3 regions of the Bacillus cereus group sp. Bce041 genome follow, and region 2 is predicted to be linked to each of the others. Evidence: riboswitches for the same ligand, from Rfam matches in the RefSeq annotation. Region 2 holds a riboswitch; each other region holds the start of a gene.

Region 1 (6,012 bases), on a different contig from region 2:
ATACCAGTACCGCCATTTGTTAATACAACATCTACATCTTCCTTATGATAACCAGCTAACACTGCTTGCTGAATACTTTCTTTATCATCTTTTACAATTTCATAAGAAGTTACTTTATGTCCCGCTTCTTTTAACAATTCATGTAATAGTTGTCCGCTCTTATCTGTTTCTTCCGTACGTGTATCGGAAATCGTAACAATCTTGCAACGCACTTCTTTTGGAGCTTGTTTTTTATGTTCAGTTACACTCATTTTTTATCTTTCCTTTCTTAAAAACTTTTCTTCATTTTATCATACATATCTTTACACAATTATGTATGAAGCCAATAATGCGCCATGATACAATATAAGTATACTAACCCACAAAAAGGAAAGTGCCCTTTCTTATACTCCTAGACTACACATCTTTAGCTACTCTTTATATTTTCTACATAATAGAATTCAATTTTAAAACTTGTACTAAAAAATAAATCGGAGGTCTACCTATTATGGAACTATACAAAAAATTAACAACAACATTCATCCTCTTATTCGTCGCTTCCATCACTGTCGGTTTTTCTCTAAAAGGCGCAATTCCATACGCTACATTAGTAAGTATTATATTCGCAACGCTATTTTTACTAAGCAGTGCATTTTGCGCAGGTAAAGCACGTCAAATGAAAGGTTGATTACATATGTTCCAGAAGAAATCAATCCTTTGTAAATCATGTGAAAAGGAAATACAAAAGGAGGACTTACATTGTTTGAATCAAACCGTATCCAGTTACGAAAGTTTTCCGAAGATGATATTCTAACATATTATAAATGGCATAATGATATAGACGTTATGAGTTCAACTACTCTCACTCTTGATAAATATTCCCTTCAAGACACAGAAAAACTTTGCCAGCAATTTATTCATTCTTCGGACTCTAAGAGCTATATCATTGAAGAAAAATCTACGCATCTTTCAATTGGTATTACTTCTTTAATTCATATTGATTCGTATAATCGAAACGCTGAATGTATTATTGATATTGGTAACAAGGATTACTGGGGGCAAGGTTATGGGAAGGAAGCTTTCACCTTATTATTGGATTATGCATTTTTAGAATTAAATTTACATCGCCTTTCTTTACGAGTATTTTCTTTTAACGATAGAGCAATTAAATTATATAAATCACTCGGTTTTCAACATGAAGGAACTTGTAAAGAAGCTATATTCCGCAATGGCAATTGGCATGACATTGAACTCTTCGCTTTATTCCAACGTAATTATAAATAAAAAAGCTTTGCGCTCACCGCGCAAAGCTTTTTTTCATATATTATAGACCAGCTTGCTCTTTTAAAGCTGCTGCTTTGTCTGTACGTTCCCATGATAGATCTACATCAGTACGTCCAAAGTGGCCGTAAGCTGCTGTTTGTTTGTAAATTGGGCGACGTAAGTCTAGCATTTTAATAATACCAGCTGGGCGAAGATCGAAGTTGTTACGAACTAGCTCTACTAGTACGTCTTCAGATACTTTACCAGTGCCGAATGTATCAACTGAAATTGATACTGGTTGTGCTACACCGATTGCGTATGCAAGTTGTACTTCTGCTTTTTCAGCAAGACCAGCTGCTACGATGTTTTTCGCAACATAACGAGCTGCATATGCTGCAGAACGGTCAACTTTCGTTGCATCTTTACCAGAGAATGCACCGCCACCGTGGCGAGCGTATCCACCGTAAGTATCAACGATGATTTTACGTCCTGTTAAACCAGCATCACCTTGTGGTCCACCAATTACGAAGCGGCCAGTTGGGTTAATGAAGAATTTCGTTTCTCCATCCATTAATTCTGCTGGTACTACAGCTTTAATTACGTGCTCTTTTAAGTCGCGATCGATTTCTTCCCATGTAACATCTGGGTGATGTTGTGTAGAAATTACGATAGTATCAACACGTACTGGTTTACCATTTTCATCATACTCAACTGTAACTTGCGTTTTTCCATCCGGACGTAAGTATGATAATGTATCATCTTTACGTACTTCAGTTAAACGGCGAGCTAATTTGTGAGCAAGCGAGATTGGAAGTGGCATTAACTCTTGTGTTTCATTACATGCGAAACCAAACATTAAACCTTGGTCTCCTGCACCAATTGCCTCAATCTCAGCGTCAGTCATTTGACCTTCGCGTGCTTCTAGCGCTTGGTCAACACCCATAGCGATGTCAGCAGATTGCTCATCGATAGATGTTAAAACTGCACAAGTTTCTGCATCGAATCCGTATTTTGCGCGTGTGTAACCAATGCCTTGAATTGTTTCACGAACGATTTTTGGAATATCTACGTAAGTAGAAGTCGTAATTTCCCCCGCTACCAATACTAAACCAGTTGTTACAGTTGTTTCACAAGCTACACGTGCATTTGCGTCTTTTGATAAGATCGCATCTAAAATTGAATCAGAAATTTGGTCACAAATTTTATCTGGATGTCCTTCAGTTACAGACTCAGATGTGAACAGATGACGTTTTTTTGTCATGTGGTAAACCTCCCTACAGTAATTGTATATATTGTACGGAACTCATCCTTAATTTGCCACAAACTGCGACATACATTTATTCTCCCACACAAGCATACAGAAAAACCTTTCCTACTTTACATAGAGGAAAGGTTTAATTTGCTACTTGCATACTGCTTTTTGCCCTTCGCTCTTATCGTTCGAGACCTGTAGCCTCGCACAGGTTTTAGCACCTATTCACCTGTATTTACCACTACAAGTGAGGTTGCTGGGCTTCATCGGGCCTGTCCCTCCGCCAGCTCGGGATAAGAGAGTATCCGTCCCAACCTATACTAAAGAAATGATATTCATTTGTCAATTAATATTCACATTTTCCTGAAAGTTTTTCTCAATACGCCTGAAATGAAATATTAATAGGGAAATAATGCATTCACACAAACAAAAAGAAATAAATAGTATACATTATTTATATAATTGTGTTATACTCTTGTTGGGGATTACGAGAAATATTTCATTAAATGAAAAGGATGGTATATAAATATGAGTACTGTGAATGTCCAAATTGGTTTACACGAATTATTGAACGGAAGCAATGCACAGATTCAACTAAGTGTTCCGCAATTAGTGGAAAAAGTATTAATGCGAAATGAAGGGAAATTAACTTCGACTGGTGCCGTTTCTGCTTCAACTGGAAAATATACAGGACGTTCTCCTAAAGATAAATTTATTGTGAAAGAAGCATCGGTTGCTGACAAAATTGCTTGGGGAGCTGTGAACCAACCGATTTCTGAAGAACATTTTAATAAATTATATACTAAAGTTTTAGAATACTTAAAAGAAAAAGAAGAGTTATTCGTCTTCAAAGGATTTGCAGGCGCTGACCGCAATTACCGCCTACCAATTCAAGTTATTAACGAATATGCATGGCACAATTTATTTGTACATCAATTATTCATTCGTCCAACTGAAGAAGAATTAACAACTCATGAATCAGAGTTCACAATTGTTTCTGCACCGAATTTCAAAGCTGATCCAGCTGTTGACGGTACAAACTCTGAAGCATTCATTATGGTTTCATTCGAAAAACGTATCGTACTAATTGGTGGTACAGAATACGCTGGAGAAATGAAAAAATCAATCTTCTCTATTATGAACTTCTTATTACCTGAACAAGATATTCTTTCTATGCATTGCTCTGCAAACGTAGGTGAAGAAGGCGACGTAGCACTATTCTTCGGTTTATCTGGAACAGGTAAAACAACATTATCTGCTGATCCAAACCGTAAATTAATCGGTGATGATGAGCACGGTTGGTCTGATAACGGTGTATTCAATATTGAAGGCGGTTGCTACGCGAAATGTGTAAACCTTTCTCACGAGAAAGAACCACAAATTTTCGATGCAATCACATTTGGATCTGTTTTAGAAAACGTTATCATTAATGACCAAACACGTATCGCCGACTACAACGATACTACTTTAACAGAAAATACTCGTGCTGCATACCCTATGCATGCGATCGACAATATCGTACTGCCAAGTGTTGCTGGACACCCAAATACAATTATTTTCTTAACTGCTGATGCATCTGGCGTATTGCCTCCAATCAGTAAGTTATCAAAAGAGCAAGCTATGTATCATTTCTTAAGTGGTTACACTAGTAAACTAGCAGGAACAGAGCGCGGCGTTACTTCTCCGCAAGCAACATTCTCAACTTGCTTCGGTTCACCATTCTTACCACTTGATGCATCTCGCTATGCTGAAATGCTTGGTGAAAAAATCGAGAAACACGATGCGAAAGTATTCTTAGTAAACACTGGCTGGACTGGTGGCGAATACGGCGTTGGTAAACGTATGAACTTAGGTTACACTCGTGCAATGATTCAAGCTGCATTAAACGGTGAACTTGCAAAAACTGAAACAGCTAAACATGATATCTTCGGTCTTGAAGTTCCACTTCACGTACCAGGTGTACCTGACGAAGTGTTAATGCCTGAACAAACTTGGGCTGATAAAGCTGCTTACAAAGCAAAAGCAATCGAACTTGCAAATGAATTCAAAGCTAACTTCAAAAAGTTCGACAGCGTATCTGAAGACATTATTAACTTAGGCGGTCCAATCGCTTAAATTAAAACTTTCTGTTGGAATAACCCTTTACTCATATGAATAAGTGTCGTGTAACCGTAAAGTTTCGCGTACTCACCGACAAAACCCAATGCGGCTTAACGGTTACACACACTTACATAAAAAAGAAGCTTACGTGAAAACGTAAGCTTCTTTCTATATCTTATATAAAGTGAAACGCTAATCTCTTCATCTGTGACCTAGATTATAAAATTACAGCTTCGAATATATACATTATATCCCTACTCACTACATCTCTCGGGTTTCACATCGTATGGGGCTAAAAAAGGCCCTGACCGCTTCTATTCGTGACTGGATCATCTATTCCATCTAAAAAGAAGTCTTTTATCTTTTTAGCTCTTTGTTAGTTCTTTCTCATCTTTCATGCTATAGTAACCTAAGTTCACAACGATTAAAAAATAACCGCCCATAATCCCTACTGCAAATGCCCACATCACCATATGGTGCTCAATTTCGTACATAATAATAGCGCCCAAAATAGCAGCCGCAAAACGATTAAACATACCAAGCGTCGGTGCTTTCGTTTTCTTTACGATACTATCTCCAAGCTTCTCAATTCTTCTCCCTAAAAGCCAAACGCAATACATACTTACGATAAGTCCAATTCCTGCACCTAAAAAATGTGCTGAAAACGGTGTTATCATCCAGCCTAGTAAAAGAATACCTAGTATATAATACGATTGAATTTTAAATGATCTTAGTGACATACTAATCATGCTGTACCTCTCTTCATTCGTTCTTATCTATCCAACAAAAAATTTCTTTCAAATTCATATTCCTTACATTCATTTCATTCAAATTAAAAACAACATAAACAGTATGTTTATGTTGTTTAAATGTTTTTAGAAAATAATATTATACAAGATTTCAAACATCATATTCTCATATTTTGTGACGGTTTTTCAAACTTTTTTCGTCCATTTATGAAAAAAATGATATCAATCTATGAACATACGGATATGATGTAATAAGCACACAAATAAAGGGGGCGTCTAATGATTTATTTTTTAATGGCTCTCATTCACCTCATTATCCCTGCACTTATTGGACTTTCATTGTATTGGTACACGAAAAATCATAGCATTTTTTACGCTGTCCTCGGTGTTCTTCTTCCAGGTATTATTCTTATTACACTCTTCCGTATTCCATTTTTAAACTTAATTCCACTTATTACTGCTATCTTGTTTCTCATCTTCTTACCAAAAATAAAAAAATAGGAAAGCAGATCATAGGTGATCTGTTTTCCTATTTTGATATAGGTTCCCCTGCAATAGAATGAACTTTTACTTTCTCCGATTTCACAAACCATAGACCGACAAAAATGATAATTCCACCGATGATTTGTTGAAACGATACATATTCATTTGCCCAGACAGCTGCAAATA
Region 2 (6,012 bases):
TGCTACCTTCTGTTACTTCATACTTTGGGTGACCCATAATTGCAGAAGATAAAGTTGATTTACCTGTTCCGTTAGGTCCCATAATTGCGTGGATTTCTCCACCTTTTACTTCAAGGTTTACACCCTTTAAAATTTCTTTGCCATCAATTGATACGTGTAAGTCTTTAACCGTTAATGTAGAACCAGCCATCTCAATACCTCCATTAATCCTATATATACATTTTAAAAATTCCTAAAACGTTCATATTCTCATTTTATTCTCATTCTAATTTTATATCAAATAAAATGATATCGCAAACGACGAAAAAAAGTAACCGTTTTTTTCACAAATGTATATAAGTATTTCCTTCACATCTTTCTATGATACACCTTTCTTCTTATTTATATAAAGAAAAAAGGACTGGTAATTTTCCAGCCCTTTCCTTATATTTATTCACTTACCGGAAGTACAGCACCTTTATATTCTTTATTAATAAAATCTTGAATTTCTTTTGAATGTAGCACTTCTACTAGCTCTTTAATTTCTTTTTTCTTCTCATCACCTTTACGAACTGCAATGATGTTTGCATACGGAGAGTCTGATCCTTCAATCGCAATTGCATCCTTTGTTGGATTTAATTTTGCATCAATTGCATAGTTTGAATTAATAAATAAAGCATCTCCCTCATTATTTTCATACAATTTCGGTGAAAGTCCAGGTTCAACATCTGTTTTAAATTTTAAGTTTTTTGGGTTTTCTACAACATCTTTTACTGTTGCTTTAACAACATCTACTCCGTCTTTTAATTTAATAACGCCGCCTTTTTGTAACAGTGCTAGCATGCGGCCACGCTCCGCTACGTTATTACTCATAATCACTGTCCCGCCATCTGGTAAGTCTTTTAAGCTTTTATATTTCTTAGAATAAATACCCATTGGCTCTAAATGGATTTTTCCTGCGTTTACAATTTTATATCCCTTTTCTTGAATTTCTTTATCTAAGTAAGGAATATGCTGAAAGTAGTTCGCATCAATTTCTTTATCCGCTAACGCTTTATTTGGCAGTACATAATCCTGGAACTTTTTAATCTCTAACTTAATGCCTTTTTTCTCTAATATCGGCTGTGCCTTTTCCAAAATAACAGCGTGTGGCACGTTAGAAGCTCCCACAACAAGCTTATTCTCCTCTTTGCTCCCGCAAGCAGCTAATGTAAATACAGACAACGCTGTAACAACTGACAGTAGAACCTTTTTCATACGATTTCCCCTTCTCCCCAATGGTTATGTAGTTATAAAAAGAGCCGGCATACACCAGCCCTTTTCAGCAATTATTCTTTTACAGGAACAACTGCCCCTTTATATTCTTTATTAATGAAGTCTTCAATTTCTTTAGAATGCAATACTTCTACAAGAGCTTTAATCTCTTTCTTATCTTTATCGCCTTTACGAACAGCTACTATGTTTGCGTATGGTGAATCATTTCCTTCAATTGCAATTGCATCTTTTTCCGGATTTAACTTTGCATCAATTGCATAGTTAGAGTTAATTAAAACAGCGTCGCCTTCTTTATTGTTATACACTTGTGGCAATAAACCAGGCTCGATATCCGTTTTGAATTTTAGATTTTTCGGATTATCTGCAATATCTTTTGGAGTTGCTTTAACTGGATCTATTCCGTCTTTAATTTTTAAAATACCTTCTTTTTGTAAAATTGCTAAACCACGTCCATGGTCAGCAACTGAATTACTCATAATAATTGTCGCTCCGTCCGGAAGCTCTTTTAAGCTCTTATACTTTTGAGAGTACACACCAATTGGTTCTAAATGAATTTTTCCTGCTACTTCAAAGTCATATTTTTTATCTTTAATTTCTTTTTCTAAATACGGAATGTGCTGGAAGTAGTTTGCATCTAAATCCTTATCCGCTAACGATTTATTTGGTAATACGTAGTCTTGGAATTTTTTAATTTCTAACTCAATTCCTTTTTTCTCAAGTAACGGTTTTGCCTTTTCTAAAATAACAGCGTGCGGTATGTTAGAAGCACCCACAACAAGTTTCTTTTCATCTTTATCTTTCCCGCCACAAGCAGCTAATCCAAAAATTGAAGTTGAAATAAGTGCCGTAAGTAACAATTTTTTCATTTGAAACATCCTCCCGTTTTTCATTATCGTTTATCTATTCGAGTCGTTAAACTATCACCAATCCACTGAATTAAAAATACAACTAGTAATACACAAATTGTCGCAACGATTGTTACATCGTTATTCCCTCTTTGGAATCCTTCTAAGTAAGCAAGTGTTCCAAGGCCACCAGCACCAACAACTCCTGCCATTGCTGTATAGCCTACTAAAGCAATTGTCGTAACCGTAATACCAGATACTAATGCTGGTAACGATTCTGGAATTAACACTTTCAAAATAATTGTGCTTGTTTTTGCTCCCATTGCTTTTGAAGCTTCAATTACACCTTTATCAATTTCGCGAAGTGCGATTTCAACCATTCTCGCGTAGAATGGTGCTGCTCCAATAATTAAAGCCGGCAAAGCTGCACTTGCTCCAAGAATTGTTCCAAGAAGAATCTTTGTGAATGGGATTAATAAAATAATTAAAATGATGAATGGTATAGAACGGAATATATTTACGAATGCTCCAATCACCGTATTAATTGATTTGTTTTCCCATAAATTATCTTTTGCTGTCATGAAGAGTAACAATCCTAAAATGAGTCCTAAAACAAATGTCGCAAGAGCTGCGATTGCCGTCATATATAACGTTTCACCAGTTGCTTCTAACATTTGATTCCAATCAACATTTGTGAGTAACTTATCCATGTGCAATCACCTCCAGCTCTACTTGATCTTGATGAATTCCTTCTATTGCTTGCTGGATCGCTGTTTCCTCACCATTTAAATGAACAACTAAACTACCGTAAGAACCGTTATTCGTTTGTGCGATATTTCCTTGCAAAATGCTAACTTCTATATCACTGCGTTGCATCAATCGTTGAAGCACTGGTCTTTCTACAGCCTCACCGATAAACTGCAAACGAATTACTTTTCCATCTGGATATTTTTCAATTAAACTTTCAATCGTTTCATTTGTATCTTCAGAATCCGTTAACTGCTGTACAAATCGTTTCGTAATATCTTGCTTCGGATTACGGAATACATCAAGTACTGGACCTGTTTCTACAATCTTTCCTTTCTCCATTACCGCAACACGATTACAAATCTTTCGAATTACGTGCATCTCATGTGTAATGAGTACAATTGTTAAACCAAGGCGCTTATTAATGTCTAATAGTAAATCCAAAATTTGATCTGTCGTTTCCGGATCAAGAGCTGACGTTGCTTCGTCACATAAAAGCACTTGTGGATTGTTAGCTAATGCTCTTGCAATCCCAACGCGTTGCTTTTGTCCCCCGCTCAGCTGAGATGGGTACGCGTCTCCTCTTCCTTCTAATCCAACAAGATGAATTAATTCATCAACACGTTTTCTTCTCTTCGCTTTATCAACACCTGCAATTTCAAGTGGAAACTCTATATTTTCACGTACAGTTCGTGACCAAAGTAAGTTGAAGTGCTGAAAAATCATTCCGATTTCTTGCCTTGCCTTACGAAGTTCACTTCCTGTAATTGCTGAAATGACACGATTTGCAATTGTAATTTGGCCAGAAGTTGGTTTCTCCAACTGATTGAACAATCTAATTAAAGAACTTTTTCCAGCGCCACTATATCCGATAACACCAAATATTTCACCTTTATCTATTTTTAAATTGGCATTATCTACAGCAGTGACATCACCGCTTTTTGCTTTATATATTTTCTTTACATTCTCTAATAGAATCATGGTGTATCACCCCTTTTTTAAATAAAAAGCGCAAGCGGCTCGTTTAGAACAAGAGGGCGTTTGAATCCCTGACGTAGAGGCGCTTTTTGCCTCATAGGAAGGGATGAAACGACCGACTGTTCTAGCCGCTGGAGCTAGATTTCATAAAGATTTTAGGTCGACTCCGCAATTTTTTATTTTTAATGCGTGTAGTCCACTGTTATCATTACTTTTATTATTTGAATGTCCTCCACATTCAAACAATAAAAAAACCTTTCTGCTTTAGAGAAGCAGAAAGGTTTTTATGCGTATATAACAACATTATCCCTCTCTCTCATCTCTCAAAGCATTTGCTTTGCAGGAATTGGCACCATTTCAACATAAGTTGACGGTTGCCGGGCTTCACAGGGCACAGTCCCTCCACCTCTCTTGATAAGAGAAATCAGATTCAATTTTCGTCTGATTTGAAATTTATGAAATTGTCTATATTTTATGACTTGAATTGTATCAATATACACTCACCATGTCAACAGAAATTTTCGCAAAAAATGAAACTTCAGAATTTTAAGCACCTACTGACATCGGTTTACATATATGAAACATCGATTCCACTAATAACATCGTTCGGTACGTTCCCGAATATTGTACACGTCCATCATTCATTAGCATTTGCAATCGTACATTTCCATTCACCAATTGTTCTATATCCTTTTCATCTAAGCAAATGATTTGTTCCGTTCCTCTTTCTTCATGTACCAGCTCTATATAATCTCTTGAAATTTGTAACGAACAACTTTCATCTCCAAAACGAAAATTAACAGTTTTTTCTTCTTGTCTTAAAAGCGGTTCTAAATGATATTGAGCATTAGCGTAATTTACAAATGATTGAAGCAAAGAATATAATCTCACCCTAAATCACATCCTTCATATCACTTTCTATTACATACCATTCCCTCTCACTAAAGAGCAATCCTGTTATTTTCGCTCGACAAATACTGTATCCACCCTGCATCTCGACATATTTCCCAAGAAATATGTCGAGGCGGCAAAAATTTTGCCGCCTACTTTAATTCCGTATATAAATATTCAACCGAATGAAATGCGTATATCTTCTTCATCAGTGTCCCATTTTCAAAAACAAGTAAACAAGGTACACTTTCAATCCCATACTCTTTCGCTAAATGCGGAGCATAATTTAAATCTAACATCCCAATTTTGAGGCCTTCAATTGTCATCTCAACGACTGTTAACATCTTTTTTGCTAATTGGCATGTTCCACACATTGGAGTATATACATATAATACTGTTTTTTCTTCGTTCTCTATTAGGGCTGTAGCTTCGGCTCCTGTCCAATCAATCACTTCTATCATTCCTTACCGTAAATATTCTGTATAAACGTCAATGTCGGCTCCCCATAATACATTTGCTAAGTGTGTAGATGGCGCAGTTGCCACTTCTCGGTACGAGCGATCAATATAGATATGCTCGGCTTGCGGGAATTCTTTTCGAAATTGTTTCCTTAACTTTTCTCCAGCATCATCAGCATCCACTAGCACATACACTTCCTTATCAAAAAACTGATCAACGAGCTCATCCATTTTCGACAAACCAATTGTACCATTTGTACAAACAATTTCCACCGGTTCACGAATAATAGATTCAATCTTTCTTCTATCTGATGTACCTTCTACAATAATGACTTTTTCTACATAAATCATATGTCATCACCCGATCACCATATACTATACAACCTTGAACTTAGTATATAGTATATTCGTTATTTTCATGTTGTTTCCTGTTTATTTTTGCAAAAGAAAAGCGCAAGCGGCTCGTTTAGATTGTGAAGACTTATGAAACCTTACCAAAAAACAGTTTTTCTCATAATAGCTTATTTATTTACATATAACTTGAATTTCATTATTTCACAAAAAATAAAAAAGGACAGCACAAAGGCTGTCCTTTAGTCGACTATAATTAGTCTTGGTTTGTCATTTCTGCATATTTTTCTGCAGTTAATAACTTCTCAACTTGGCTTGCATCAGAAAGTTCAACTTTAACCATCCATGCACCCTCGTATGGAGATTCGTTAACAAGTTCTGGTTGGTCACTTAATTCTTCGTTTACTGCTACAACTTTACCGCTTACAGGTGCGTATAACTCAGAAACTGTTTTAACAGATTCTACGCTTCCGAATGGCTCGTTAGCT
Region 3 (6,012 bases), on a different contig from region 2:
AGGTAGAGATAAAAAAATTAACAGATATTACAAGTTTAGAATTAATTGAAACGGACTTAAAAGGGGAAACAAGAGATGACATCATTGATGAAATGATTCAAAAATTAAAGCATGTAGGTGCATTACATTCAGTGACAGAATTTAAACAGGCTATTATGAACCGTGAGCAAGAAAGTACTACAGGTATTGGCATAAACATTGCGATTCCACATGGGAAATCAGCTGCCGTAAGGAAACCGAGTGTGGTATTTGGAATTAAACAATCGGGCATAGATTGGAAAAGCCTTGATGGAACGGAAGCGAAGTTAATATTTATGATTGCGGTACCAAAAGGAAATGAAGGGAATGAACATTTAAAAATCCTTCAAATGCTTTCTCGAAAACTTATGGATGACAGTTTTAGAGAGCGGTTATTATCTGTTCAAACAAAAGCAGAAGCATACAAACTACTAGATGAAATAGCATAGAATGGGGGATTTAAATCATGACTGAACCATTATTTTTTGCACCTGTTTTTAAAGAAAGAATTTGGGGTGGAACACATTTAACTTCTTTTGGATATGAGATTCCATCAAATCAAACTGGAGAGTGTTGGGCTTTTGCTGCACATCAACATGGACAAAGTATTGTTAAGAACGGAAAGTATAAAGGGCTATCTTTGGGTGAATTGTGGGATAACCATCGAGATTTATTTGGAAATATGGAGGGGGAGCGTTTCCCTCTTCTTACAAAAATTTTGGATGCCAATCAAGATTTATCTGTTCAAGTTCATCCCAACGATGAGTATGCCAGCGTATATGAAAATGGAGAACTAGGAAAAACAGAATGCTGGTATGTAATCGATTCCATAAAAGACGCGGAAATTATTTATGGACATCATGCGAAAACAAAAGAAGAATTCATGGCTATGATTGAAAAGAAAGAGTGGAACCAACTGTTGCATCGCGTGAAGGTGAAACCTGGAGATTTCTTCTATGTGCCGAGTGGAACTGTTCATGCAATTGGTAAAGGGATTTTGATATTAGAAACGCAGCAAAACTCTGATACAACCTATAGATTGTATGATTATGATAGAAGAGATTCAGAAGGTAATTTACGTGATCTTCATCTTGAAAGCAGTATTGATGTAATAGAAACTCCATGTATTTCGAATCAGTTAACATTTAAAAATGAAAAAGTAGATGATTTGAGTATAACTAATTTTATTAAATGTCCGTATTTTTCAGTGGAAAAATGGGAGTTAGATGGATCAGCTAGTTTGGAACAACAAAAAGCCTTCCTTCTTGTTAGTGTAATACAGGGAGAAGGTGAGTTAATTAAAGAAGGTGAGCACTATTTCTTTAAAAAAGGAGACCACTTTATAATACCTAATTACTTTGGAGGATACGATTTGGTAGGTAACTCTATATGTATTGTTTCAAGTATATGATAAATTTTATAATTTTTATATAAAGATTATAGAAAATATTATTTAAACACAAATTAACCAGTTCCTGATTTTACGGATCTGGTTAATTTGTGTGAAGTGCATCAAATTTTGAGGAAGTGCTAGTGAACCGCATCATAAATAAATGACGTTTTGTATGTTCGATTTTTAAATAATACCTAAGGAGGAGTGGATTGCAGTTATAGTAATACTCCTTTTTTTGTATTTCTATAATAGATAATTTTTTTAAAAAACAGAATTGTCTTGACAGTTATTGAATGGATTGATAAGGTTATAAAAAAATATTTCTTATCCAGAGAGGTGGAGGGACTGGCCTTATGAAACCTCAGCAACAGGTCTGCTTAAGTAGACACTGTGCTAATTCCAGCGGGTGATAATCCTGATAGATGAGAGCTTCCGTTTTTATTTGTCAGTAGCGCCCTCTTTTTTAGAGTGCGTTTTTTGTTTTTTCTGGGTAATAACTAAAGGAGAGTAGAAATGGAGAACAAAAATGGGCAAGAATTTCAAAGGAAAATGCAAGCACGTCATTTAGTCATGCTATCACTTGGTGGGGTGATTGGAACGGGCTTATTCTTAAGTTCGGGTTACACTATTCAACAAGCTGGCCCATTTGGAACAATTCTATCCTATTTGGTTGGTGCGCTAGTGGTTTATCTAGTTATGCTATGTTTAGGAGAGCTTTCCGTACATATGCCTGAAACTGGCGCATTTCATAGTTATGCAGTTAAATACATTGGACCGGGTACAGGGTATACAGTAGCCTGGTTGTATTGGTTAACTTGGACTGTTGCTTTAGGTTCTGAATTTACAGCCGCAGGATTACTTATGAAGCGATGGTTTCCATCGATTAATGTTTGGGTATGGAGTGCTCTTTTTGCCATTTTGATCTTTGTATTAAATGTCCTGACTGTTAAATTTTTTGCCGAATCCGAATTTTGGTTTTCAACGATAAAGGTTATAGCTATTGCGATTTTTATTGTTTTAGGAGTAGCGGCAATGCTAGGGTTTCTTCCGATGACTCATTCAAAAGCTGCACCATTCTTTTCTAATTTTACAAGTGGAGGTTTATTTCCCCATGGTGCTACGGCCATTATGATGACCATGCTTGCGGTTAATTTTGCTTTTTCGGGAACAGAATTAATAGGTGTTGCAGCTGGAGAAACAGCGAACCCGGAAAAAATGATACCGAAGGCAATTCGAACTACTCTGTGGAGATTGATCATCTTTTTTGTAGGAACGATTGTTGTTTTATCTGCGTTATTGCCTATTTCCGATGCGGGGGTATTAGAGAGCCCTTTTGTTGCAGTTCTAGAACGAATTGGGGTGCCATATTCAGCTGACATAATGAATTTCGTTATCTTAACAGCCATTTTATCTGCGGCAAACTCAGGCCTTTATGCCTCTTCTAGAATGCTTTGGTCGCTTGCTAATAAGAATATGATATCCCCGATTTTTGGAAAAATGACGAAGCAAGGTGTTCCAATCAACGCCGTCATTTTCAGCATGGTGGGTGGAGCTTTGGCTTTGCTTTCGAGTATTGTGGCACCAGATACTGTCTATATCGTACTTGTTTCCATTTCCGGTCTAGCAGTAGTTGTAGTTTGGATGAGTATTAGTGCTTCGCAGTTCCTATTTCGCAGACAATTTTTGAAAGATGGAAATTCTGAGAAGGACTTGATTTATCGCACACCACTATATCCATTAGTACCAATTGCTTCTTTTATCCTTTGTCTGGCATCGTGTATTGGAATTGCATTCGATCCAACACAGAGAATTGCCTTATATTGCGGCATACCGTTTATTTTGTTTTGCTATGGAAGTTATTATCTAACAAAAAATCTAAAAAAGAGGGGCGTAGATTATGTCGAACAAAATCAACCCAATTGATGATATTTTATCCCAACATTCCATTATGCTTCTTGACGGAGCATTAGCTACAGAATTGGAGGCGCATGGATGTAATTTGGACGATCCTCTTTGGTCGGCACGTGTGTTACTAGATAATCCGGAACTAATTTATCAGGTTCATTCAGACTATTTTCGTGCTGGAGCGGACTGTGCCATAACAGCAAGCTATCAAGCTACTATTAGCGGTTTTTCCAAGCGTGGAATACAAGAACAGGAAGCTTTGGAATTAATTAAGAAAACGGTGTTACTTGCAAGAAGGGCAAGAGATGATTTTTGGAAGGAAAATACGCAAACGAATAGGCCTAAACCATTGGTTGTTGCATCAGTTGGGCCGTACGGCGCTTATCTTGCAGATGGTTCAGAGTATGTAGGCAACTATGGTGTGACAGATAAAACATTAGCAGACTTTCACCGTTCGAGGATGTCTGCGTTAATCGAAGCAGGTGCAGATCTATTGGCATTTGAAACGATCCCTTCCCTGCAAGAAGCAAGAGTATTAGATACATTATTGCGTGAGTTTCCAGAAACATATGCGTGGCTTTCCTTTTCGCTAAAAAATGAGAAAGAGATTAGTGAAGGTATGAAACTCGTGGAGTGTGCACGAGCTTTTGAGAAAAGTGAACAAATTGTAGCGATAGGTATCAATTGTGCGCCAGTAACCGTTGTGACTGGCGCAATTCAAGAGTTGAGGGCAAACACCAAAAAACCGATTATTGTTTATCCAAACTCTGGTGAAACTTATAATCCAGAAACAAAAACATGGCATGGTCATGAACAATGTAACGCGTTGAATATTCAATCTGAAGAATGGTACCAAGCAGGTGCACGTTTAATAGGTGGATGCTGCAGGACGACACCTTATCATATTGAGGAGATATCGAACAAGTGGCGTTCTTCCGAATATTTCTATTCAAACGAAGCAAAACAGTAATGTAATGGAAGATAATCTATCTTTGTGTGTATTTTCATGATTTAGCTTGTTCAGGAATCTACAGTTACGTTTAGTGGCACAAAATGTCTTTTCAGAGCCACAAATGTGGATGGTAGCCTCGGGAATCCAGTGGACTTTTGGGTACCTTAGGTATGGAAAGGAATCAGGGAAAATAAAAACCGCTTGTTTAATAGAAATGGTAGATAACATGTTGAATCTTTTAATGAAGATGTAGTTGATCCAATTGAAAGTGAAGGGGAACAATTATTCGTAATTAAAGTTAACGAAGAGGTTAATTTAGTTATTTAAAAAAATAGTTCAATAACTATATGAGAATTTGTTGTGGTAAAAATCCTTGTTGTAGTAGTTAATATGGTCATATTTTTGTAAAAAAGGATAGATGTAAACAGGTATACTCTCCTGTTCATCTATCCTTTTCTTTTTACCTTATAAAATGTGTGACATTGTATTCAATCGTATAAATATAGGATTTCATTACTATTTCCTTGACTTTTATTGAACTACTCACCACTTAACGTCCTTACGGACTTTTTGAAGTGGGAGATTCCTGCTAAGATAACCGGTGTATCCACCGGTTATCTTAGCAGGCTCTACCCGTAGTTCCTATGGTGAGAACATAAGTATCTTGTACGTTAACGCACCACACTCCCTACTTTAGCTTGGTTTTCGCAACTTCGGTAAGCATGGGGCGATAGAACGTTGAAGATTTTACGGTTGCAACGTTTTTCTGCAACCAACCTCATATCTTCAGTTTTCGAGGAGCAATCTGTACAAGTAAATGATAACAAACACGTTGGCTTATGCCAACCGACATTCATCTCCCACCTAAAATTGGTGTTTCACATCTTCACATTTTTGAGGAAGGAGTTTTCTGTCGGAAAACGATAAAACGATAGGGTTTATTTAGTTTGCGTATTATTAAGAGTATTCTTCTATTTTAGGAATGCTTTACCCCACAAAATGAAAGTACACTTTGTTTCCATTCTTAAGTTGATAGATGTGTGGTGCCCCCCTGTAAAAACGTAATTGTATTGTAGAAAAATAAAATGAAAGGATTACTTACCTTTAGTAAATATGAGAACTTTATATTTTTATTATTTACGATTATGCAATATCAGATCTCAGATATACATTCGCTCAGTTGCACATTAGGATATACAAAAATCACGTAAACTCCAGATGAACTTCACACTCGAATAGAAAATCAGTTATATAATAACTATAGAATTTATTAACGTTACATTAATTTTTATCTATTGGGATATATAAAATATAAAATTTCGATACGGAATACTAGGGTAAATAACTTCTTATAAGAAAGTAATAAAGGAGAATAGCTATGACAAGCACAGTACTGGAATCAAAAAAAACTAACATTACTGAAGAAGATGTTGAAATTTTAAAAATAATGGCGCATCCAATTCGTTTACGTATTGTAAATGAGCTAAGCAAACATAATACTTTTAATGTTTCGCAGCTAACAAAAATTTTAGAGATACCCCAATCATCTGTTTCACAACATTTATCGAAAATGAAGGGTAAGGTACTAAAAGCTGAACGTAAAGGCTTAGAAATTTATTATTCCATTCGTAATAACAAAGCAACTCAAATTGTCGGCATACTTGGATATTAAGCCATATATACAATTGCGTAAAGATAGAGTAGTACCTGAGAAGGGTGCTACTCTTTTTGGACTCTATAAACA

What was found. A riboswitch is a leader RNA that binds a small molecule or an ion and turns the genes downstream of it on or off. The one in region 2 is predicted to bind S-adenosylmethionine.
Region 1: another riboswitch for S-adenosylmethionine. It lies ahead of metK (methionine adenosyltransferase); the one in region 2 lies ahead of ACUN13_RS20515 (methionine ABC transporter ATP-binding protein).
Region 3: another riboswitch for S-adenosylmethionine. It lies ahead of mmuP (S-methylmethionine permease); the one in region 2 lies ahead of ACUN13_RS20515 (methionine ABC transporter ATP-binding protein).

Annotation. Positions count from the first base shown of each region.
Region 1 covers NZ_JBQXON010000001.1:1,002,842-1,008,853, forward strand. The annotation lists gene ACUN13_RS05275 (MogA/MoaB family molybdenum cofactor biosynthesis protein) at 1-251, opposite strand, end outside; gene ACUN13_RS05280 (hypothetical protein) at 488-667, shown strand; gene ACUN13_RS05285 (GNAT family N-acetyltransferase) at 739-1,263, shown strand; gene metK (methionine adenosyltransferase) at 1,304-2,503, opposite strand; SAM riboswitch class I at 2,673-2,794, opposite strand; gene pckA (phosphoenolpyruvate carboxykinase (ATP)) at 3,023-4,609, shown strand; gene ACUN13_RS05300 (ATP synthase subunit I) at 4,960-5,343, opposite strand; gene ACUN13_RS05305 (hypothetical protein) at 5,623-5,844, shown strand; gene ACUN13_RS05310 (DMT family transporter) at 5,873-6,012, opposite strand, start outside.
Region 2 covers NZ_JBQXON010000006.1:243,801-249,812, reverse strand. The annotation lists gene sufC (Fe-S cluster assembly ATPase SufC) at 1-190, opposite strand, end outside; gene metQ (methionine ABC transporter substrate-binding lipoprotein MetQ) at 430-1,236, opposite strand; gene metQ (methionine ABC transporter substrate-binding lipoprotein MetQ) at 1,308-2,120, opposite strand; gene ACUN13_RS20520 (methionine ABC transporter permease) at 2,144-2,809, opposite strand; gene ACUN13_RS20515 (methionine ABC transporter ATP-binding protein) at 2,802-3,827, opposite strand; SAM riboswitch class I at 4,138-4,245, opposite strand; gene ACUN13_RS20510 (hypothetical protein) at 4,371-4,715, opposite strand; gene ACUN13_RS20505 (thioredoxin family protein) at 4,868-5,176, opposite strand; gene ACUN13_RS20500 (toprim domain-containing protein) at 5,180-5,524, opposite strand; gene gcvH (glycine cleavage system protein GcvH) at 5,781-6,012, opposite strand, start outside.
Region 3 covers NZ_JBQXON010000026.1:7,589-13,600, forward strand. The annotation lists gene ACUN13_RS30515 (PTS fructose transporter subunit IIABC) at 1-467, shown strand, start outside; gene manA (mannose-6-phosphate isomerase, class I) at 485-1,429, shown strand; SAM riboswitch class I at 1,733-1,840, shown strand; gene mmuP (S-methylmethionine permease) at 1,925-3,334, shown strand; gene mmuM (homocysteine S-methyltransferase) at 3,309-4,286, shown strand; gene ACUN13_RS30535 (ArsR/SmtB family transcription factor) at 5,647-5,940, shown strand.